2 linked regions of the Maricaulis maris genome follow. Each later gene encodes a partner of the first gene's protein in a complex. Links are inferred from orthologs where the notes say so. Each region holds a gene or a part of one and is shown on either strand. Other genes may lie near its edges.

Region 1 (14,499 bases):
TATCGTTCGTCAGATGCTGCAGAAGATCGAGGTCAAGGATCCGGGCGACAGCACTTTCCTGGCTGCCGAGCAGGTCGACAAGATCGAGTTCATCGAGACCAACGAGCGTCTCGAGGCCGAGGGCAAGCGGATCGCTACGGGTGACCCGGTTCTTCTGGGGATCACCAAGGCGTCCCTGCAGACGCGTTCCTTCATCTCGGCAGCCTCCTTCCAAGAGACGACCCGCGTCCTCACCGAGGCGGCCGTCCAGGGCAAGGAAGACACGCTCGAGGGTCTCAAGGAGAACGTCATTGTTGGCCGCCTGATTCCCGCCGGTACCGGCGCCATCATGCGCCAGTACCAGGCGATCGCTGACGATCTTGATGCGGATATGCTCGCAGAGCGTGAAGCGGCGGTTGAGGCCGAAGGCCTGCCGACGGAGATCGCCGACGCAGCTGCTGAGGAATTGGCCGCTGAAGAGGGCGCAAACTAGCCCATTTCAGGGACGATCCCCCTGTTATACCAGAGAAAAGGCCGCCAGGAGACTGGCGGCCTTTTTGTATCGGCCGGTACCGGGCCGTAGCGCCTCAGAAAACCTCTGAACAAGCGCTTGACGAATGCGAGTCGTCTGCGTAGTTTCCGCGCTCGTTTTGAGGACGGGCCGTAACCCACGCGGTTAGACGTCGTCCACGGTAACGGAAAAGCCCCAGATGCCGCCGTGCGAACCTCGCGTTCGAGCGTCGGGATCTTTCTTTGCGTCCATCAGCATTTCAACATGCTGGGGGGCGTGGTTGTTGAGATTAGGAACGGATTAGAGCGGGATGCCAACAATCAACCAGCTCATTCGCAAGCCGCGAAAAGACAAGCCGAAGCGCAACAAGGTGCCGGCCCTGCAGGCTTGCCCGCAGCGCCGTGGCGTCTGCACGCGCGTCTATACCACGACCCCGAAAAAGCCGAACTCGGCCTTGCGGAAAGTCGCCAAAGTGCGTCTGACCAACGGGTATGAAGTTGTGAGCTACATCCCGGGTGAGGGTCACAATCTGCAGGAACACTCAGTTGTCCTTATCCGCGGTGGTCGCGTGAAGGACCTTCCGGGTGTCCGCTATCACATTCTTCGCGGCGTTCTGGATACCCAGGGCGTCAAGGACCGCAAGCAACGCCGTTCGAAATACGGCGCCAAGCGTCCTAAGTAAGGGAGACGTCCATGTCGCGTCGTCACCGCGCAGAGAAACGCGAGATCTTTCCGGACCCCAAGTTTGGGGATCGCGATCTCACGAAATTCATGAACTACATCATGCTCGACGGCAAAAAGTCTGTCGCCGAGCGCATTGTCTATGGCGCTCTCGACATCGTCGAAGAGAAGCTGAAGCGCGAGCCGATCCGCGTCTTCCACGAGGCCCTGGACAATGTGGCGCCTGAAGTCGAGGTCCGCTCCCGCCGCGTTGGTGGTGCGACCTATCAGGTGCCGGTTGAAGTCCGTACCGAACGCAAGAAGGCCCTCGCCATTCGCTGGCTCACGGGTGCTGCGCGCGGTCGTAACGAGAATACCATGCGCGAACGTCTCGCCGCTGAAATGATGGACGCTGCCGCCAATCGCGGTACGGCCGTCAAGAAGCGCGAAGACACGCACCGGATGGCGGAAGCCAACCGGGCTTTCTCGCACTACCGCTGGTAACCCCCTACAGGCACAGACCCGTACCAAGGACCCTTACAAATGGCCCGCGACTACAAAATCGAGGACTACCGCAACTTCGGCATCATGGCTCACATTGATGCCGGCAAGACGACGACGACCGAGCGGATCCTCTATTACACCGGCAAGTCCCACAAGATTGGTGAAGTGCACGATGGTGCCGCCACCATGGACTGGATGGAGCAGGAGCAGGAGCGTGGCATCACGATCACGTCTGCTGCAACGACCTGTTTCTGGAACGGCAAGCGCCTGAACATCATCGACACGCCCGGCCACGTCGACTTCACGATCGAAGTCGAGCGCTCGCTGCGTGTTCTTGATGGTGCTGTTTGCTGTCTGGACGCCAATGCCGGTGTCGAGCCGCAGACCGAAACGGTGTGGCGTCAGGCCGACCGTTACAAGGTCCCGCGTATGGTGTTCATCAACAAGATGGACAAGCTGGGCGCCGACTTCTTCAACTGCGTCAAGATGATCGAAGATCGTCTCGGCGCCACGCCGCTGTGCGTTCAGCTGCCGATCGGGTCAGAGATCGAATACGAAGGTCTCGTCGATCTGGTCACGATGAAGGAACTGGTGTGGCAGGGTGAAAACCTTGGCGCGACCTGGGAAGTCCGGGATATCCGTCCCGAGCTGGCTGACCAGGCTGCCGAATACCGTGAGAAGCTCGTCGAGACGGCCGTTGAGCAGGACGAAGCTGCCATGGAGGCCTATCTCGAGGGCGAAGAGCCGTCCGAGGAGACCCTCAAGCGCCTCATCCGCAAGGGCTGCATCGAGCTCGCCTTCAACCCGATCCTGTGCGGCACCGCGTTCAAGAACAAGGGCGTCCAGCCCCTGCTGGATGCTGTCGTCGATTACCTGCCGAGCCCGGTCGAAGTGCCGGCCATCAAGGGTATCGATTTCAAGACCGAGGAAGAAGTCACGCGCCGCGCTGCCGATGACGAGCCGACCTCCCTGCTCGCCTTCAAGATCATGAACGACCCGTTCGTCGGCTCGCTCACCTTCGCGCGCATGTATTCCGGTCACCTTGAGACGGGCGTGTCCCTGCTCAACACGGTGAAGGACAAGAAAGAGCGTATCGGCCGCATGCTGCTGATGCACTCCAATTCGCGTGAAGACATCAAGGAATGCTTTGCCGGCGACATCGTCGCGATTGCAGGCCTGAAGGACACCACGACGGGCGACACCCTGTGTGACCCGATGAAGCCGGTGATCCTGGAGCGCATGGAATTCCCGGATCCGGTCATCGAGCTGGCCATCGAGCCGAAGTCGAAGGCCGACCAGGAGAAGCTTGGCGTTGCCCTGCAGCGTCTGGCTGCCGAGGATCCGTCCTTCCGCATGAAGACCGACGAAGAATCCGGCCAGACCATCATTGCCGGCATGGGCGAGCTTCACCTCGACATTCTCGTCGATCGCATGAAGCGCGAGTTCAAGGTTGAGGCCAATGTCGGCGCGCCGCAGGTGGCCTACCGCGAATCGCTCGGCCAGGCTGGTATCGTCGACTACACGCACAAGAAGCAGTCCGGTGGTTCGGGCCAGTTCGCCCGCGTCAAGATCGAATTCGCACCGGGTGAGTCCGGCTCGGGTTTTGTCTTCGAGAGCAAGATCATCGGTGGCTCTGTGCCGAAGGAATACATTCCGGGCGTTGAAAAGGGTCTGAAGTCGGTTATGGATGGCGGCCTGATTGCCGGTTTCCCGGTTATCGACGTCCAGGCGACCCTGATCGACGGTGCCTACCACGACGTTGACTCCAGCGTCCTCGCCTTCGAGATCGCGGCTCGTGCCGCTTTCCGTGAAGCCAAGTCGCATTGTGCGCCGAAGCTTCTGGAGCCGATCATGAAGGTCGAAGTCGTGACGCCGGACGAATACACCGGTGGTGTTATTGGTGACCTGAACTCCCGTCGGGGTCAGATCGCCGGTCAGGAAATGCGCGGCAACGCAACCGTCGTGAATGCGATGGTGCCGCTGGCGAACATGTTCGGTTACGTGAACAACCTGCGGTCTGCGACCCAGGGCCGGGCTCAGTTCACCATGCTTTTCGATCACTATGAGGCGGTGCCCAAGGCCGTCGAACAAGAAGTCATCGCCAAGTCCGCCTAAGCGGACCTCTGGTCACAGTAAAACAACGAACACACGGATTTCGGAGCGAGATCATGGCGAAGGAAAAGTTTCAGCGGACTAAGCCGCACGCGAACATCGGCACGATTGGTCACGTTGACCATGGCAAGACGACGCTGACGGCTGCGATCACGATGGTGCTGGCGGAAGCCTCCGGCGGTGTCGCGAAGGGTTATGACGAGATTGACAGCGCGCCTGAAGAGAAGGCACGCGGCATCACGATCTCGACGGCTCACGTCGAATACGAGACGGCGAACCGTCACTACGCACACGTCGATTGCCCGGGCCACGCTGACTATGTGAAGAACATGATCACGGGCGCGGCACAGATGGACGGTGCCATTCTGGTTGTGAACGCCGCTGACGGCCCGATGCCGCAGACGCGTGAGCACATTCTTCTGGCTCGCCAGGTTGGCGTTCCGGCGCTTGTTGTCTTCCTGAACAAGGTTGACCAGGTTGACGATGAAGAGCTGCTCGAGCTGGTGGAAATGGAAGTTCGCGAACTTCTGTCCTCCTATGATTTCCCGGGCGACGATCTTCCGATCGTTGCGGGTTCGGCTCTGGCGGCTGTTGAAGGCCGTGACGACAATATCGGCAAGGACAAGATCCTTGAGCTGATGGCGGCAGTCGACGAATACATCCCGACGCCTGAGCGTCCGGTTGACCAGCCCTTCCTGATGCCGATCGAGGACGTGTTCTCGATTTCGGGCCGGGGTACGGTTGTGACCGGTCGTATCGAGCGCGGCATCGTCAAGGTTGGTGAAGAGATCGAAATCGTCGGTGTCCGTGACACCTCGAAGACGACCTGCACCGGCGTTGAGATGTTCCGCAAGCTGCTCGACCAGGGCCAGGCTGGCGACAATGTCGGCGTGCTTCTGCGCGGCGTGGATCGTGAAGGCGTTGAGCGCGGTCAGGTTCTGGCCAAGCCGGGCTCCATCACCCCGCACAAGAAGTTCGTGGCTGAAGCCTACATCCTGACCAAGGAAGAGGGCGGTCGTCACACCCCGTTCTTCACCAATTACCGTCCGCAATTCTACTTCCGCACGACCGACGTCACCGGCGTCGTGACGCTGAACGAAGGTACGGAAATGGTGATGCCGGGCGACAACATCGAAATGAATGTCGAACTGATCGTGCCGATCGCCATGGAAGAGAAGCTCCGCTTCGCTATCCGTGAAGGTGGCCGCACCGTCGGCGCCGGCGTCGTCTCGAAGATCATCGAGTAGACTACCAAATCCGGCCGGGGCGGTGCCGCAGGTATCCGCCCCGGTCATGCTCTTTTTGAAAGTTAAGAAACGGGATCGGTTTGATGGAACGTCAAAACATCCGCATTCGCCTGAAGGCGTTCGACCACCGGGTTCTGGATAACTCCACCCGGGAGATCGTCTCGACAGCCAAGCGCACGGGCGCCAACGTCCGTGGTCCGATTCCGCTGCCGACGCGCATCGAAAAATTCACGGTGCTGCGCTCGCCGCACATCGACAAGAAGTCGCGCGAGCAGTTCGAAATCCGGACGCACAAGCGCCTTCTCGACATCGTCGACCCCACTCCGCAAACCGTGGACGCGCTCATGAAGCTCGACCTGTCGGCCGGCGTGGACGTCGAGATCAAGCTGGGAGCGTAGGACTATGCGCCAGGAAGATCGCAGAACAGGCGTGATCGCCCGCAAGCTGGGCATGACGCGTATTTTCGCCGAAGACGGTTCGCACGTGCCTTGCACGGTGCTTCACATGGACGGTGTCCAGGTCGTGTCTCACAAGACCGCCGACCGGGACGGCTATGTGGCGCTCCAGCTCGGTGCCGGTGCAGCCAAGGCCAAGCGGACGCCGAAGGCGATGCGCGGTCACTTCGCCAAGGCCAAGGTTGCGCCCAAGCGCAAGCTGGTCGAATTCCGCGTTGCCGAAGACGCGCTGATTGAAGTCGGCTCCGAGCTGACCGCGGACCATTTCGTCCCGGGCCAGAGAGTGGATGTCGCCGGCATCTCGATCGGTAAGGGTTTTGCAGGTGCCATGAAGCGCCACGGTTTTGGCGGCCTTCGTGCCACGCACGGTGTGTCAATCTCGCACCGCTCGCATGGTTCGACCGGTCAGTGTCAGGATCCGGGCAAGGTCTTCAAGGGCAAGAAGATGGCCGGTCACATGGGCGCTGTCCGCGTGACCACACAGAATATCGAAGTCGTTCGTGTTGACGTCGAGCGCGGTATTGTCCTGGTCAAGGGCGCCGTTCCGGGGTCAGCCGGTGGCTGGGTTGAGTTGCGCGACGCGATCAAGGGTCATGGCGATGCCGAGCTTCCCGTTCCGGGCAAGTTCCGTACGCTGGACGAGCTGAACGCACCGGTCGCGACGGACGCCGACACTGCGGCTCCGGCTGCGGCTGACGGTGAAGAAGGAACGGAAGCATGAAGATCGAGGTCAAAACCCTCGCGGCGAAGGACGCCGGTGCCATCGATCTCGACGATGCCGTCTTCGGCATTGAAGAGGTGCGCTCCGACCTCCTGCAGCGCGTTGTGAAGTGGCAGCTGGCAGCACGCCAGCAGGGCACGCACAAGACGCTCGGCCGCTCCGAAATCAATCGGACCAAGAAACGCTTCGGTCGCCAGAAGGGCGGCGGTACGGCCCGTCACGGTGCCCGCTCCGCGCCGCAATTCGTCGGCGGCGGCAAGGCCCACGGTCCCCGCGTTCGCAGTCATGCGCATGAGCTTCCCAAGAAGGTTCGTGCCCTCGGCCTGCGCCACGCCCTGTCGGCCAAGCTCGGCGCCAAGTCGCTCATCATCCTCGATGATGCCGCGCTTGATGCCCCGCACACGAAGTCGCTCCGCACGTCCTTTGAAGGTCTGGGCATCACCAATGCTCTGGTCATCTCCGGCGTCGAAGTGAATGAGAATTTCGCCAAGGCGGCTCGCAACCTGCCGTGCATCGACGTTCTGCCTGCACAGGGCCTGAATGTTTATGACGTGCTGCGTCGCGACACCCTGGTGCTGACGAAGGCGGCTGTGGAGCAGATCCACGCCCGCCTCAGCGCGAAGGAGGCTTAAGATGACGGCTGCTGCGCGCCATTACGACACGATCCTGAGCCCGGTGATCACCGAGAAGGCCACACTGCTTTCGGAAGAAAGCAAGGTTGTCTTTTTCGTGCCGCTCTCTGCCAACAAGAAGGAGATCGCGGAAGCGGTCGAAGAGCTCTTCAAGGTAAAGGTGACGGCTGTGAACACCATCAAGGTTCACGGAAAGACCAAGCGCTTCCGGGGTATTCCCGGTCGCCGCAATGACCAGAAGAAAGCGGTCGTGACTCTCGCAGAGGGTCACTCGATCGACGTGACGACGGGTCTGTAAGATGGCTTTGAAAACATTCAAACCGACCTCTCCGGGCCGCCGTGCCCTCGTGCTGGTGGATCGTTCCGCCCTGCACAAGGGACGCCCTGAGAAGACACTGGTCGAAGGCCTCACCAAAAAGGGTGGGCGCAACAATATGGGTCGCATCACGGCCCGCCGGCGTGGCGGTGGCGCGAAGCGTCTCTATCGCCTGGTCGACTTCAAGCGCCGCAAGTGGGACATGCCCGCGACCGTCGAGCGTCTTGAGTACGATCCGAACCGGACGGCTTTCATCGCCCTCATTCAGTATGAGGACGGCGAAAAGGCCTATATCCTGGCTCCGCAGCGCCTTTCCGAAGGTGATACGGTCATCGCGTCCGCCAAGTGCGACGTGAAGCCGGGTAACGCGATGCCGCTGAAGGCAGTGCCGGTTGGCACCATCCTTCACAATGTCGAGATGAAGCCGGAGAAGGGTGGGCAGATTGCCCGTTCCGCCGGTGCGTATGTCCAGCTGGTCGGCCGTGATGCCGGCTACGCCCAGATCCGTCTGGCGTCTGGCGAGCTGCGCATGGTCTCGGACAAGTGCATGGCGACGGTCGGTGCGGTTTCGAACCCGGACCACCTCAACATCAACCTCGGCAAGGCCGGTCGCAAACGCCATCTCGGCAAGCGTCCGTCTGTTCGCGGTGTTGTCATGAACCCGGTTGATCACCCGCATGGTGGTGGTGAAGGCCGTACCTCTGGTGGTCGCCACCCGGTGACCCCGTGGGGCAAGCCGACCAAGGGTGCCAAGACACGCTCGAACAAGTCGACTGACAAGTTCATCATCCGCTCGCGCCACGAGCGCAAGAAGCGATAGGGAGCAGACGATGCCTCGCTCTGTCTGGAAAGGTCCGTTCGTCGACGGCTATCTGCTGAAAAAAGCGGAGAAGTCGCACGAAGGCGGACGTAAGCAAGCGATCAAGACCTGGTCGCGCCGTTCAACCATCATGCCGCAGTTCGTGGGCCTGACCTTTCAGGTTCACAACGGCAACAAGTTCGTGCCGGTGCTGGTGACCGAAGACATGGTCGGCCACAAGCTCGGTGAATTTTCTCCGTCGCGGACCTATTACGGTCACGCAGCGGATAAAAAAGCGAAGCGGAGATAAGCGATGGGACAGACTTCAAACCCCCGTCGCGTCGCCGACAATGAAGCGCGTGCCAAGCTGCGGATGATCCGTATCAGCCCGCAGAAGCTCAACCTTGTCGCCGCGCTCATCCGCGGCAAAAAGGTCGAGCGGGCCCTGGCCGAACTGGAATTCTCGCGCAAGCGGATCTCCAAGGAAGTCAAGAAAACGCTCGAGTCGGCTATTGCGAACGCTGAAAACAACCACGGCCTCGACATCGACAGCCTCGTCGTGTCGGAAGCCTTTGTTGGCAAGAACCTGGTCATGAAACGGTTCCGGGCTCGTGCACGCGGTCGCGGTGCAAAGATCCTGAAGCCGTTTTCCGAGCTCACCATCGTGGTGCGCGAAGTCGAGGAGGCCGCCTGATGGGTCAGAAAGTAAATCCGATCGGTCTGCGCCTTGGCGTCAACCGCACCTGGGAATCCCGCTGGTATGCCGGCGCTGGCGAATACGCCAAGCTGCTGCATGAAGACATCAAGATCCGGAAGATGCTCAAAGAGCGTCTGAAGAATGCCAGTGTCTCGAAGATCGTGATCGAGCGCCCGCACAAGAAGTGCCGCGTCACCGTCCATACGGCTCGCCCGGGTGTGGTGATCGGCAAGAAGGGTTCGGACATCGAGACGCTCCGCAAGGAGCTGTCGAAGATGATCGACAGCGAGGTTTTCCTGAACCTCGTGGAAGTGCGCAAGCCCGAAATCGACGCAACCCTGGTGGCTGAGTCCATCGCCCAGCAGCTCGAGCGTCGCGTGGCTTTCCGCCGCGCGATGAAGCGTTCGATGCAGTCGGCGATGCGCATGGGCGCCAAGGGCTGCAAGATCGTCTGCGGCGGTCGTCTCGGCGGTGCGGAAATTGCCCGTACCGAGCAGTATAATGAGGGCTCCGTGCCGCTTCATACGCTGCGTGCCGATATCGATTACGGAACCGCCGAAGCCAAGACCGCGATGGGTATCATCGGCATCAAGGTCTGGATCTACAAAGGCGAGATCATGGAACACGATCCGAACGCCCAGGAGCGCCGTCTCCAGGAGTCCGGTGAACAGCGCGCCCGCTCGGGCCGCCAAGCCGCGTAAGGAATTCAGCCATGCTGCAACCGAAACGCACGAAATTCCGCAAGGCGCACAAAGGCCGTATCAAGGGCGCAGCGAAGGGTGGCTATACGCTGAACTTCGGCTCCTACGGCCTCAAGGCGCTCCAGCCGGAACGCGTTACCGCGCGCCAGATCGAAGCCACGCGTCGGGCGATTACTCGCCACATGAAGCGTGCAGGTCGCGTGTGGATCCGCATCTTCCCGGACGTACCGGTTTCCAAGAAACCGACCGAAGTCCGGATGGGTAAAGGTAAGGGCTCGCCCGAGTTTTGGGCGTGCAAGGTCAAACCCGGCCGCATCATGTTCGAGATCGACGGTGTTCCCGAAAATGTTGCGCGCGAGGCTCTCGAGCTGGGCGCTGCAAAGCTGCCGGTCAAGACCAAAATCGTCGCCCGTGTGGGCGAGTAGGGAGAACACAACGATGAAACCCGTTGACGTTCGCGCCATGACCGAAGATCAGCTGAAGGACGCGCTCCTGAAGCTGAAGGAAGAACAATTCAAGCTGCGGTTCCAGCAGGCCTCCGGCCAGATGGAAAACACCGCTCGCTACGGCCAGATTCGCCGCGATATCGCGCGCATTCGTACGGTCCAGAGCGAGCGGAAATCGCACGAAGAGCAAGGGAGCTAGCGATGCCGAAGCGTATCCTGCAAGGCGTCGTAGTGAGTGACAAGGGTGCCAAGACCATCGTGGTGCGTGTGGAACGGACTTTCCTCCACCCGCTGCTGCGCAAGACGGTCCGTCGCACCAAGCGTTACCACGCGCATGACGAAGCCAATGCGTTCAAGGTGGGTGATCAGGTCCAGATTCAGGAATGTGCACCCAAGTCGAAGTTGAAGCGGTGGGAGGTGGTCACCGTCGAGGCGTAAGCCTGGCGAGAGACCAATCCTTTCCTAAGGAGGATCTGCGATGATCCAGATGCAAACCAATCTGGACGTGGCTGACAATTCTGGCGCCCGCCGTGTGCAGTGCATCAAGGTGCTCGGCGGTGCCAAGCGTCGCTATGCCCACGTCGGCGACATCATTGTCGTCTCGGTCAAGGAAGCCATTCCGCGTGGTCGCGTTAAGAAGGGTGATGTCCGCAAGGCCGTCGTCGTTCGCGTGGCCAAGGACATCCAGCGTAAAGACGGTTCCGTCATTCGCTTCGATGGCAACGCGGCTGTGATTATCAACAATAACAACGAGCCGCTCGGCACGCGTATCTTCGGACCGGTTCCGCGCGAACTTCGCGCCAAGAACCACATGAAGATCGTCTCGCTGGCGCCGGAGGTGCTGTAATGGCTGCCAAGATCAAGAAGGGCGACAAAGTCGTCATTCTCGCCGGCCGTGACAAGGGCAAGACCGGCGAAGTCACCAAGGTCCTGCCGACCGAGGATCGCGTCTTTGTGTCTGGCGTGAATGTGGTCAAGCGCCACACGCGTGCGACCCAGACCGACCAGGGCGGCATCAAGGAAAAAGAAGCCTCCATCCACGTCTCGAACGTGGCGTTGGCCGATCCGAAAACCGGCGAGGCAACTCGTGTCGGCTTCAAGATTGAAGACGGCAAGAAGGTGCGCGTCGCCAAGAGCTCGGGCGAGGTTATCGATGTCTGATACCGCCACCTACACCCCGCGTCTCCGCACGAAGTACAAAGATGTCATCCGTGCGGCGATGAAAGAAAAGTTTGGCTATGCCAACGACCTGCAGATCCCGCGTCTCGACAAGATCGTGATCAACATGGGCGTTGGCGAGGCTTCCCAGGACTCCAAGAAAATCAAGGGCGCCCTGGAAGATCTCGAAGCCATTTCCGGCCAGAAGCCGGTCAAGACCGTTGCCAAGAAGTCGATCGCCGGCTTCAAGCTCCGTGAGGAGCAGGTGATTGGTGCGAAAGTGACGCTGCGCCAGGACCGTATGTACGAGTTCCTGGACCGTCTGATCACGATCGCCCTGCCTCGCGTGCGTGACTTCCGTGGACTCAATGGTAAGAGCTTCGACGGTCGCGGAAATTACGCGATGGGACTGAAAGAGCATATCGTGTTCCCGGAGATCGACTACGACAAGGTCGAGAAGATCCGGGGTATGGATATCGTTGTCTGCACGACCGCAGGCAGTGATGAGGAAGCGAAGGCCCTGCTGGCCGAGTTCGATTTCCCCTTTACGAACTAACGCAGCAGGAACGCAGGGCCGCTCGGGCTCTGCACGCAGGAGGACTTAAATGGCGAAAACTTCCGCAGTCGAGCGCAATTTGAAGCGTGTGCGTCTGGTCAAGCGTTATGCGGCCAAGCGCGAACAGCTCAAGGCGATCGCACGCAACAAGGACCTGCCGGTCGAGGAGCGTTTTGCTGCTCAGCTGAAGCTGGCCGAAATGCCGCGCAACTCGGCAGTATCCCGCATCCGGAACCGGTGCGAGATCACTGGCCGTCCGCGTGCTTTCTATCGCAAATTCCGCATGTCGCGTATTGCGATGCGCGACTACGCCAGCCAGGGCATGATCCCGGGCATGGTCAAGTCGAGCTGGTAAGAGAGGAGACGAGAACATGTCTGTGAATGATCCTCTCGGCGATATGCTGACCCGTATCCGCAATGCGCTGATGCGCAGCAAGCGGTCCGTCAACACGCCGGCCTCGGCCCTGCGCCGCCGCGTGCTCGACGTTCTAAAGTCGGAAGGCTACATCCGTGACTATGCGGAAGTAGAGCATGCCTCCGGCATGAAAGAGTTCGAGATCGAACTGAAGTATTTCGAAGGTGACTCGGTCATTTCGGAGATCAAGCGTATCTCCAAGCCGGGCCGCCGCGTTTATTCCGGCGTCAAAGATCTGCCGCTTGTCCAGAATGGCCTCGGCATCGCAATCCTCTCCACGCCCAAGGGCGTGATGTCGGATTCGGTGGCTCGTGAGTCCAATGTGGGCGGCGAGATCCTCTGTCACGTCAGCTAAGGGAGCGAACCAATGTCACGTATCGGTAAACTCCCGGTCGCCATCCCCGGCGGGGTCACGGCGACGCTCACGGAGACGTCGCTGACCGTCAAGGGTCCCAAGGGCGAACTGTCCATGACCTTTGTTGAGGAAGTGAATGTCGAGCAGGGCGAAGATGGCATTGTCATCAAGCCGCGCGACGAGACCAAGAAGGCCCGCGCGATGTGGGGCATGCAACGTGCCCTGGTCGCCAACCTGGTTCAGGGGGTCACGGCCGGCTACGAGAAGGATCTCGAGCTGGTTGGCGTTGGTTATCGTGCGCAGATGCAGGGCACGTCCCTGAAGCTGTCGCTCGGCCTGTCGCATGACGTCGTCTACGACGCCCCGGAAGGCATCACCATCAGTGTCGGCAAGCCGACCGAAGTGAAGATCGTGGGCGCTGATAAGCAGCGCGTCGGCCAGACAGCCGCCGAGATCCGTCGCTTCCGTCCGCCGGAGCCTTACAAGGGCAAGGGCATCAAATATGTCGGCGAGTATATCCGCCGCAAAGAAGGCAAGAAGAAGTAGGGCGAGCGATGAAAACTCAACGCGAAAAATCGGTCCGTCGCGCCCAGCGCAACCGGATCCGTCTGCGCAAGTTCGCCAATGGCCGTCCGCGGCTGTCGGTCTACCGGTCTTCGAAGAACATCTATGCCCAGATCATCGACGATGTGTCGGGCAAGACGGTCGTCGCTGCCTCTTCCCTCGAGGAAGCCGCTCAAAAAGAGCATGGCAAGGGTTGCGACACGAAGGCTGCCGAGATCGTCGGCAAGCTGATCGCCGAGCGCGCAGTCAAGGAAGGCGTCAAGGACGTCGTCTTCGACCGTGGCGGTTACATCTTTCACGGGCGTGTCAAAGCGCTCGCAGAGGCGGCCCGCGAGGGCGGCCTGAACTTCTAAGGGAGCGGACGTATGGCTCATCAGAACGAGCAACGTGGTGACCGCGGTGACCGTGGCCGAGGCCGTGGCCGTGGCCGGGACCGCGACCAGGAACGCGATGACGAACTTGTAGACAAGCTCGTCCACATCAACCGCGTCGCCAAGACCGTGAAGGGCGGCCGGAACTTCCAGTTCGCAGCCCTCGTCGTGGTCGGTGACCAGAAAGGCCGCGTCGGCTTCGGACAGGGCAAGGCGCGCGAAGTGCCGGAAGCCATCCGCAAGGCCACCGACGAAGCCAAGAAGAACATGGTTCGCGTCCCGCTGCGCGAAGGCCGTACCCTGCACCATGACGGCAAAGGCCGTCACGGCGCCGGCAAGGTCGTCCTGCGGGCAGCGCCTCCGGGTACCGGCGTCATCGCCGGTGGGCCGATGCGCGCTGTGCTGGAAACCCTCGGGGTCCAGGACGTGGTTGCCAAGTCGGTTGGCACGTCCAACCCGTACAACATGATCCGCGCCACCATGGACGCGCTGAAGGCGCAGTCGAGCCCGCGCTCGGTTGCAGCCAAGCGTGGTCTTAAGGTTGGCGATCTGGTGAACCGCCGCGATGACGGCGCGTCCTCACCGGAAGCGATCGAAGCGTAAGGACCGGACACAATGGCCAAAAAGACCATCCGCGTACGCCAGACGGGCAGCGCCATCCGCCGCCCGCAAGATCAGCGTGCCACGCTTATCGGCCTCGGTCTCAACAAGATCGGTCGTGAGCGCGAGCTGGAAGATACACCGTCTGTCCGTGGCATGATTGCCAAGGTCAGCCATATGGTGGAAATCGTCGAGGAGTAGGTCCCTGCTGGGGAAACCGCTCCATCGAATGGAGAACGACATGCGTCTCAATGAATTGCGCGACAATGACGGTGCTACCAAGATCCGCACCCGCGTCGGCCGTGGTATCGGTTCCGGCAAGGGCAAAACGGGTGGCCGCGGCGTCAAGGGCCAGAAATCCCGTTCGGGTGTGGCTATCAAGGGCTTCGAGGGCGGCCAGATGCCGCTTCATATGCGCCTGCCGAAGCGGGGCTTCAACAAGCCGAACCGCAAGGCTTGGGCAGAAGTGAATCTCGGCCGTATCGAGAAGGCAATTGCCGAAGGCAAGATCGACGCGAAAAAGCCGATCGACGCTGAAGTCCTGATGGCTGCGGGCCTGGTCCGTCGTCAGCTGGATGGCATCCGCCTCCTTGCGAAGGGCGAGCTGAAGTCCAAAGTAGAGATCACCCTTGCCGGTGCCTCCAAGGCAGCGGTTGCCGCGGTCGAGAAGGCCGGCGGCAAGGTGACCCTCACCGCCGTG
Region 2 (9,281 bases), 680 kb from region 1 along the record:
AGCGCGCCCAGGCCGCCGCCGAGGCCTGCTCCTGTACCGTTCTCCTGAAAGGACCGGCGACGGTCGTGGCGTCACCGGGCGCGGTGCCCCTGATCAATCGCCATGCCAGTCCCTGGCTTGCGACCGCCGGAAGTGGTGATGTGCTCGCGGGGATCGTGGCAACAGGTCTGGCCGCCGGGATGTCACCGCATGACGCGGCAGCGTCTGCTGCCTGGCTGCACGGGGATGCCGGTCGGCGGCTGGGTGCCGGATTGGTGGCCGAGGATCTGCCGGACTGTCTGCCGCAAGTCCTCAGAGCCTTGGCCGACAGCCACCGCCGCGAGGCGGCGTTCAGCCATCTGCTCACGCATGGAAGCTAAGCGTTTGCGGGGCTTGGAAGTTGTGCCGGACCGGTACATGGTCGGCCAACGTCCGTCGCCCGGGGGATATCATGGCTGAATCGACTTATCGCGCAGACACGCAACTCGACGCTGACGCGCTCGCCTTCCACATGAAGCCGACGCCCGGCAAGCTGGCGGTCACTGCGACCAAGCCAATGGCGACCCAACGCGATCTGGCCCTGGCCTACAGCCCCGGCGTCGCGGCCCCGGTCCGCGCGATCGCGGAGGATCCGGATACGGTTTACGACTATACCTCCAAGGGAAACATGGTCGCCGTTGTCTCGAACGGAACGGCGATTCTCGGCCTCGGCAATCTTGGGCCGGCAGCCTCCAAGCCGGTGATGGAAGGCAAGGCGGTCCTGTTCAAGCGTTTTGCCGATATCGACGCGGTCGACATCGAGGTCGACTACACCGATCCGGACAAGTTCATAGACTGCGTTCGCGGCTTTGGTGACACCTTCGGCGGGATCAATCTGGAAGACATCAAGTCCCCGGAATGCTTCGAGATCGAGACGCGCCTGCGCGAAGAGCTCAACATCCCGGTCTTTCACGATGACCAGCACGGTACGGCCATCATCGCGGCGGCCGGTCTGATCAATGCCTGCGACCTCACTGGTCGCCGCATGGAGGACCTCAAGGTCGTCCTGTGTGGCGCTGGCGCCGCGGGCCTGACTGTCCTCGAACTCATCGAGTCGATGGGCGTGAAGTCGGAAAACACGATCGTCGTCGATATTGACGGTGTCGTTTATGAAGGCCGTCCGGGCGGTCATGACCGTCTCAACAAACACGCAATCAAGACCGACAAGCGCACGCTTGCGGATGCCGCCGAGGGTGCTGACGTGCTGCTCGGACTTTCTGCTGCAGGCGTTTTCACAAAGGCCATCGTGGCCTCGCTCGCGCCCAATCCCATCATCTTCGCGATGGCCAATCCGCGTCCCGAGATTACGCCGGAGGAGGTCAGGGAAGTTCGCGATGATGTGATCATGGCAACCGGTCGGTCGGACTACCCGAACCAGGTCAATAACGTCCTCGGCTTCCCGTATATTTTCCGTGGCGCCCTCGATGTGCGCGCCCGGACGATCAATGAGGAGATGAAGATCGCGGCGGCGCGTGCCCTGGCAGCCCTGGCGCGCGAGGATGTGCCGGATGAGGTCGCGCAGGCCTACAAAGTCGACCGGCTTCAATACGGTCCCGATTACATCATTCCGACACCCTTCGATCCGCGGCTGATCTCCTGGGTGCCCCCTTTTGTGGCGCAAGCGGCGATTGATAGCGGTGTGGCTCGCAAGCCGCTCGAGGATGTCGAGGCGTACAAGCACGGCCTGGCGCGTCGCCTTGATCCGACCGCCGCCGTCCAGCAGCGGATATCGGCCTCGATCCGGGCTGAGCAGAAGACGATTGTCTTCGCCGAGGGCGAGGAGCCGGCGGTTATCCGCGCCGCTCACGCCTTTCAAACCCAGGGGCTCGGCAAGGCCATCCTGGTGGCGCGTGAGGATGTTGTCGCGGCGAACATGAAAGACCTCGGGATCCCGGCCGGATCGCTGGAGGTCTGCAATGCGCGCCTGTCCGAATACAATTCGGATTATTCCGATTATCTCTATGAGCGGCTGCAACGGCAGGGCTATTTGCGTCGTGACGTGCAGAGGCGGGTCAATAACGACCGGAATGTCTTCTCGGCCTGCATGCTGAAAATGGGTCATGCCGACGGCATGGTCACAGGCGTGACGCGTCACTCCAACGTCGTCATGAACGATGTCGAGTTGGTCCTCGACCCGATCAAGGGCAGCCGACCGGTCGGCGTCACGATTGCCGTGACGCGCGGGCGCAGCCTCGTCATTGGTGATACCTCGGTCACCGAATTCCCGGATGCCGAGGCGCTGGCCGAGATTGCTGTCGTGACGGCCAATGCCACGCGCCGCTTCGGGATGACGCCACACCTGGCCTTTCTGTCCTATTCGAGCTTCGGCAACCCGCCGGGTGAGCGGACCACCAAAATCCAGCAGGCTGTTGAGATCCTCGATGGCCAGGGTGTCGACTTTGAGTATGAGGGGGAGCTGGCTGCCGATGTCGCGCTCGACCCGGAGCATCATAAGCTCTACCCGTTCTCGCGTCTCACCCAGCCGGCCAATGTGCTGATCATGCCCGCCATCCATTCGGCGTCTATCGCCGTTCGTCTGCTCAAGGCAGCGGGGGGAGCGACGGTGATCGGCCCGATGCTGGTGGGGCTGGAGAAACCGGTTCAGATCGCGCGGCTTGGTGCCAGTGTGACCGATATTGTCAATCTGGCTGGCATCGCGGCATTTGACCTGAACAAGGCGAGTGGCTGAAGACCCGGCAACCAGGTTGCCCTGAACCTTGGTTTAAGGGGTGGTGTTCCAAACTCCCTCCGCACAGTTTCGGGGAGGAACAGCCATGCTCTGCCAATGCTGATGATTGCACCGGGCAATATCGGTGTCGCTTTTGTTGCCGCCGTTTTGGGCTCGACTCCGGTTCTCGTTCAGGAGCCGGGCGCCCCGCTCGCCGGGCAGGAGTGGTCTGTCCGGCTTGAATACGGGTTCAGTGACGGCGGGAGCTGGACCTTCGCCTTCCAGTCCAATGGGTGTATCGAGATCGAGTGGTCGAACGGAACGCCGGAGGGGCAGTCGTCCTGTGCCTCGCAGTTCGCGGTCACCGGTATCGATCACGGATTCGATGGCAGCTCGACCGCTGACATCGTGTTTTCCTACGAGGACTTCATCTATGCGGCCGGATCCCAGGGGTACGTGCCTCTGCAAGGGACGGCGAGCGGGGAGACGCGGTGCACCGCGTTCTCCGTGCCGGATATCGGCGAGCAGCTTGCCGATCCGGACTGCGCCATGCCACCCCTGCAGGACGCCGATGACATGGCACGGTGGACCGTCACGCGAACACGATAACCGATCCACACGTCTTCACAGCGATTTGACAGCCAGGCACTGCAGACAGGCTGTGCCGTTCCTATCTATGCTTGCCTGCGAGTGAAGAGGGGACAGCATGGCAGGACGATCAGCACGTGACATGACCGAAGGTCCGGTCTTCGGCCATATCCTTCGCATGCTCCTGCCGATGAGTTTCGGCATTCTGGCCATGATGCTGGTCGGGATCGTCGACACCTATTGGGTCGGCACGCTGGGTACGGCCCAGCAGGCGGCTGTCCAGATGAGCTTCCCGGTCACCATGCTCGTCATGAGTGTCTCGATCGGACTTGGCGCCGGCGCGGTTTCAGCGGTTTCACGCGCCGCGGGCCGCAAGGAGGGCGGACCAAGCCTCGCCCGCATCTCGACCGATGCGATGACATTGGCGCTGGTGTCGGTCGGTGTTGTCTCGCTTTTGGGGGTGATCTTCGTCGAGCCGATATTCCGCGGGCTTGGCGCCAGCGACACCATGTTGCCCCATGTGGTTGACTATATGACGGTTTGGTTCGCCGGCATTGTCCTGATCGTCGGCCCCATGGTCGCCAGCAATATCCTGCGTGCCTTGGGCAATGCCGTCATCCCGAGCCTGATGATGATCGCTGCGGCGTTCGTTAACCTGATCCTCGACCCGATCTTCATTCTTGATGACGTGTTCGGTCTCTTCCCGGGCCTTGGCTGGGGCGTGTCGGGCGCGGCTCTGGCGACCGTGGCTGCAAATGCGGTGACCTTTGCGATGGTCGGCTGGTATCTGGTCGTGAAGGAAAAGCTGATCGATTTCAAACCGGAGGATCTCGGGGAGGTCTGGCACCACTGGCGCGATATTGCCCGGGTCGGCATGCCGGCCTGCCTGTCGAATATCTTCAATCCTCTGGCCATGACGGTCGCCATGTCCGGTCTGGCGATGGCGCGCTTCGGCGATGCGGCTGTCGGTGGCCTCGGGGTTGCGGGGCGGATCGAGGCCTTCGCCATCGTGCCCCTGTTCGCGCTTTCGGCGAGCATCGGCGCGGTGACCGGTCAGAATGGCGGTGCCGACCGTCTTGATCGGGTGCGCGAGGCTTTCCGGTCGAGTTTTCTCTTCTGCATCGGCTGGAGCCTGACGATTGCCGTTATCCTGTGGATCGCGGCGCCCTGGCTGGCCATGCTCTTCCTGCCAAGCGAGACCGGCCAGTCGGCGGCAATCGCGTATTGGCGCATCGTTCCGGTGACGATTGCCGGCTATGGTATCACGATCGCGGCCTCGGCCGGGTTCAACGGGCTGGGCCGTCCGGCCCATGGGATGGTGATCACCGCTGGCCGGGCCCTCGGCTTGATGATCCCCGGCGTTGTCATTGGCGGGCTTTGGCTGGACGCTCCGACCGGCGTGATCTGGGGAGTCGCGCTGGCCAATATTCTGGCCGGCACTGCCGCCGGGATCTTTGTGCTCACAAAGGCGCCGATGACGGCCAAGCACGGGCGCAAGCGCAAGCCGCGGGCCGCCGCGGTATCCGAGCCAGCGGTAGTCCAAGACACTCCCTAACGCCGGATCAGGACGGCTCCGAGCTCGGGTTTGCCGTTGAGGCGAGGGTGTGGCCAGGGCTTGATCTCGTCGTCGGCGGGCCAGATCCATCGCGTTTCGGGAAACAGGTCGTGCATCACATCGATCGGGCAGCCATAGGGCGGTCCACCGCGCTCATCCTTTTGCATGAAAAGCGCGTGCAGGCGCCCGCCCGGTCTGAGCCAGCGGGTCAGGGCGCTCTCATAAGCTTGCCGCAGGCGCGGATGGATGGCGCACAGAAAGGTCTGCTCATAGACAAGATCGAGGGGTGTTCCGGGCTGCCAGGCGAGAACGTCGCCCGTGACCAGATCGGCGCGCTGCCCCGCGGTGGCAAACTTCTCCGACTGCCAGGCGATGGCGGTCTCGGACAGGTCCGCTCCGGTGACCGTCAGCCCGGCCTCTGCAAAAGCCAGCAATTCCTGAGATCGGCCACATCCCGGTATCAGGACATGCTCGCCGGGACGAAACGCTTTCGTCTCGCGCCAGTGGAGGAAAGCGGGATGCAGGGCACCGCGTTCCCACGGCGTGTCATCGTCGCGAAAGCGCGTCTCCCAGTCGAACGGTGTGCGGTCTTCGTCAAGGCTCATGCCGGCACTATCCGGCGATGTAGCGACTGCGTCTAGGCTGCTTTGTGCACACGGCAGATATCGACGATCGACAGGGGTTGGGTCGGCGAAGGGCTGGTTCGGTCCGGGATTACGGCCTGGCCCGAAAAGAAACGAATCCCGCTGGTCATTCCAGCCTTCAGAACCAGAAGGTCCCGCACATCATGAAGATAGCTTGCAGCCTTCAGCGCGATGCCGGCCTTGACCATCCGGTTCAGGGCCTTGGCATCGTGATCGAGCAGACCTTCGGAATTGGCGTTGACGGGTGGCGGCGCGGAGCAGGAGAACAGGCTGACCCCGACTCCGTCGAAGATTTCCAGGCCTGTTTCACCAAACGGGATCTCGGCCATCAGACCGACCCCGCTCGGCGCGAGCTCTGCCAGCGCGCTGGCCTGAGCGGCCAGCTGACCGCTGAGACCGTCAATTCGCACGAGAAGGCGTTTGCGCAGGGGGACAGGCAGGGTGTCCAGTATCGCCATCAGCTCGGCTCTCTGCACGCTGTCTGACCAGCAGCTGGCATGGATGGCGACCCGCAAACGGATGCGCTTTTGTCGGCTCGCCATTGCGAGGATCATCTCGATCGCCGCGCCGAGCGCACAGGCGTCAAGCTCGAACTGGCTGGCCTTGGCCATCCCTGTCGAGATCGCCCTTCGGCCCTCGAGTGCGCGGCCGCCGATGACCACTTTGGGCAGGCAGGCATTGAAGGCAACGGCCTGCTTTTGCGCGTCCCAGATCGGTCGATAGTGCGCAATCACCTCATTCTCGCGGCACTCCGAGGTGGCCCGGGTGCGGGGCAGGGGGCGCAGCGCCGGCGCCTCCGCAGGCGCAGGTTTCGCCGCTTGCGCGAGGTTTGTGATGTCATCCGCGTCGACGCGGCTTGCCGTGCTCTCGACGGCCAGTGGCCGGGTCTCGGGATCGCCCAGAAAGAAGGTCATCAGGGCATCATTGAGGGCGGCCAGAACCGCCGCAGGGTCATCGGGTGCCTTCGCGAACAGGACCAGAAAGCCCTCTTCGCACGGGATCACCGCATCGTCCGCGCCCAGGCGATTGACGAGAAACTGGGTGGCCGCGGTGAAGACCTTCTTGCGCACGCTCGGCCAGTTCTCGCCAGCCCGTTCCTGAACGGCTGCCAGGTTGAGAAGCCGGAATTGCCCGACATCGATACGCTCTCCCGCGGCCAGGGCCCGGCGAATGAAGGTTTTCAAGTCAGCAGCCATCTCGGACCGTTCAGCATCTCGGAGGGCTGCATTGTGTACCGGCAATGCTTAAGGCCGGATTGATCGGGCGAGAGCCCTGTGCAGCCGGTATTCCGGCAAGCGCATTCAGCCTCTTGCCTGGCCCGCAAAGCCAAGCGATAACGCCGGCCCGACATGCGGATGTGGCGGAACTGGTAGACGCGCCAGATTTAGGTTCTGGTGCCGAGAGGCGTGGGGGTTCGAGTCCCTCCATCCGCACCACGGTGACACCGAACCGCTCCACAGCGTTGCACACGCCGAATCCGCGTGACATAACGCGCGCTCGATTTTGCCCGCGGTTTCGACCGCCCCTTTGTCTGAACACTAAGGCTAACCCATGAACGTCATCGAGAAAGCTACCGAAGGCTTGAGCCGCACTTATGAGATCGTCATTCCGGCCGACGATCTGCAAGCTCGCCTGGCTGCGAAGATCGAAGAGATCCGTCCTGAAGTCCGCCTGAAGGGTTTCCGCCCGGGCAAGGTGCCGACCAGCCACATCCGCAAGATGTTCGGTGAGAGCATCATGGGCGACCTGCTCAACGAGCTGGTGCCGGAAACCACCCAGAAGACCCTGGACGAGAAGAAGCTTCGCCCGGCCTCGCAGCCGGACATCTCGGTGACCAGCGATGCCAAGGACGTGATGGGCGGCAAGGCCGACTTCGTGTTCGAGATCGCCCTGGAAATCATGCCCGACTTCGAGCCGGCCGACCCGTCCAAGCTGTCCGTGACCCGCCCGGTCGCCGATGTCGAGGATGCGGAAGTCAATGAAGCGCTCGAGCGCCTGGCCAATGAGAGCCGTGAGTTCGCCGCCAAGAAGGGCGGCAAGAACGCCAAGGCGGAAGAGGGCGATGTCGTCGTCATCGATTTCGTCGGCAAGCTCGACGGCGAAGTCTTCGAAGGCGGTTCTGCCGAAGATGCGCGTGTCGCCATCGGCGATGGCGCCTTCATTCCCGGTTTCGAAGAGCAGCTGCTCGGCGCCAAGGTCGGCGAAGAGCGCGAACTCAATGTGACCTTCCCGGAAAACTACCAGGCCAAGCAGCTGGCCGGTAAGGCCGCCGTGTTCGAAGTGACCGTGAAGGGCCTCGAGGCTCCGCAGGACGCCAAGGTTGATGATGAGCTCGCCAAGCGTCTCGGTCTTGAAGACCTCGACAGCCTGAAGGACGCGCTGACCAAGCGTTTTGCCGGCGAGCATGGCCAGCAGTCACGCATGAAGGTCAAGCGCGACCTGCTCGACAAGCTCGATGCCGAGCACAGCTTCGACCTGCCGCCGAAAATGGTGGAAGCCGAATTCGAGAATATCTGGCGCGAAGTGGCTCACGCGATTGAGCATGATCACCTCGAGGAAGACGACAAGAACAAGTCGGAAGACGAGCTCAAGGCCGAGTATCGCGAGATCGCCGAGCGCCGCGTGCGTCTGGGTCTGGTCCTCGCCGAGATCGGCCGTCGCAACAATATCGATGTGACCCAGGAAGAACTGTCCCGCGCCATCAACCAGGAAGCGGTGAAGTATCCGGGCCAGGAGCGTCAGGTGGTCGAGTTCTACCAGAAGAACCCGAATGCCGTCGCCCAGATGCGTGCCCCGATCTACGAGGAGAAGGTCGTCGACTACATCCTCGAGCTGGCCAATGTGACCGAGACCAAGGTCTCCAAGGACGCGCTCTACGCTGACGAGGACGAGGCGCCTGCGAAGCCGGCCAAGAAAGCTGCTGCCAAGAAGCCGGCAGCAAAGAAGGCCGCAGCCAAGAAAGCTCCGGCCAAGAAGGCTGACGCGAAGGATGAGGCGGCTGCCAAGAAGCCTGCCGCGAAGAAAAAGGCACCGGCCAAGAAGCCGGCTGCCAAGAAAGATGCGTAGTCACTCACGCGTTTCGCAATGACACAACGCCGGCGCTTGATCAGCGCCGGCGTTTTTTCGTTTCGGCACCCTTTGGCAGGTGCTGCTGCACCGCGCGCCTTGCCTGATAGTTCGACGCCCGCAATAGTTCGAACATCCCGTCTGATGAGAATCGGCCCGATCCCGGTGCCGTCACCCCAAGGAGCGCGACATGCATGATCCCCAGGACGTAATGATGAATCTGGTTCCGATCGTCGTCGAGCAGACAAGCCGCGGCGAGCGCTCTTTCGACATCTATTCGCGCCTCCTCAAGGAGCGTATCATTTTCATCACAGGTCCCATCGAGGACCATATGGCGAGCCTGATCATCGCCCAGCTTCTCTTCCTCGAGTCCGAGAACCCGAAGAAAGAGATCTCGATGTATATCAACTCGCCGGGCGGGGTGGTTTCAGCTGGTCTCGGCATTTACGACACGATGCAGTACATCCGCTCTCCGGTGTCGACGATGTGTCTGGGCATGGCAGCCTCGATGGGCTCGCTGCTGCTGACGGCCGGTGAAAAGGACATGCGCTTTGCGGCGCCGAATGCGCGGATCATGGTGCACCAGCCGTCCGGCGGGTTCCGCGGCCAGGCTTCGGACATTGAGCGCCACGCGGCCGATATCCAGAAGATCAAGCGGCGCCTCAACGAGATCTATGTGCACCACACCGGTCGCACCTATGACGAGATCGAAACAGCGCTTGATCGCGACAACTTCATGTCG

What was found.
Region 2: the proteins of rpsG (region 1) and tig are in contact, whole or in part, in a crystal structure (PDB 3GTY), measured with the Thermotoga maritima proteins. The link is inferred for Maricaulis maris from one-to-one orthologs. Residues at the interface, in WP_004081843.1 of Thermotoga maritima: Lys34, Lys52, Lys55, Glu59, Arg62, Gln63, Glu66, Asn67, Lys69, Val71, Arg95, Ala109, Lys110, Lys111, Gly112, Arg113, Pro114, Glu117, Glu121, Ile124, Ala125, Tyr127, Asn128, Asn129, Thr130, Gly131, Lys135, Asp139, Arg142, Met143; in WP_004081061.1 of Thermotoga maritima: Glu122, Val124, Val129, Leu130, Tyr133, Glu188, Gly259, Ile262, Tyr263, Glu266, Ser270, Glu273, Gln274, Glu277, Arg308, Gln311, Ile312, Ser315, Tyr316, Glu325, Arg329, Arg336, Leu363, Phe366, Trp367, Arg373, Leu377, Arg381, Leu384, Glu387.

Annotation. Positions count from the first base shown.
Region 1 is NZ_AP027270.1:907,108-921,606, forward strand. Bases 1-2,918 are described here. They hold rpsG (30S ribosomal protein S7), read left to right. Parts: upstream 1-1,183; coding sequence 1,184-1,654; downstream 1,655-2,918. Other genes in these bases: rpoC (DNA-directed RNA polymerase subunit beta'), read left to right, coding at 1-472; rpsL (30S ribosomal protein S12), read left to right, coding at 801-1,172; fusA (elongation factor G), read left to right, coding at 1,694-2,918. In the rest of the region: more of fusA, read left to right, coding at 2,919-3,769; tuf (elongation factor Tu), read left to right, coding at 3,823-5,013; rpsJ (30S ribosomal protein S10), read left to right, coding at 5,097-5,411; rplC (50S ribosomal protein L3), read left to right, coding at 5,416-6,189; rplD (50S ribosomal protein L4), read left to right, coding at 6,186-6,821; AAA969_RS04090 (50S ribosomal protein L23), read left to right, coding at 6,823-7,119; rplB (50S ribosomal protein L2), read left to right, coding at 7,121-7,957; rpsS (30S ribosomal protein S19), read left to right, coding at 7,968-8,246; rplV (50S ribosomal protein L22), read left to right, coding at 8,250-8,630; rpsC (30S ribosomal protein S3), read left to right, coding at 8,630-9,334; rplP (50S ribosomal protein L16), read left to right, coding at 9,346-9,759; rpmC (50S ribosomal protein L29), read left to right, coding at 9,773-9,979; rpsQ (30S ribosomal protein S17), read left to right, coding at 9,982-10,218; rplN (50S ribosomal protein L14), read left to right, coding at 10,259-10,627; rplX (50S ribosomal protein L24), read left to right, coding at 10,627-10,941; and more genes.
Region 2 is NZ_AP027270.1:1,586,219-1,595,499, reverse strand. What follows is about bases 6,425-9,281. They hold tig (trigger factor), read left to right. Parts: upstream 6,425-7,024; coding sequence 7,025-8,539; downstream 8,540-9,281. Other genes in these bases: AAA969_RS07425 (ATP-dependent Clp protease proteolytic subunit), read left to right, coding at 8,730-9,281; AAA969_RS07440 (hypothetical protein), read right to left, coding at 6,425-6,657. In the rest of the region: AAA969_RS07465 (NAD(P)H-hydrate dehydratase), read left to right, coding at 1-359; AAA969_RS07460 (NADP-dependent malic enzyme), read left to right, coding at 431-2,707; AAA969_RS07455 (hypothetical protein), read left to right, coding at 2,804-3,295; AAA969_RS07450 (MATE family efflux transporter), read left to right, coding at 3,393-4,829; AAA969_RS07445 (methyltransferase domain-containing protein), read right to left, coding at 4,826-5,434; more of AAA969_RS07440, read right to left, coding at 5,467-6,424. UniProt on the Bacillus subtilis protein: Involved in protein export. Acts as a chaperone by maintaining the newly synthesized protein in an open conformation. Functions as a peptidyl-prolyl cis-trans isomerase.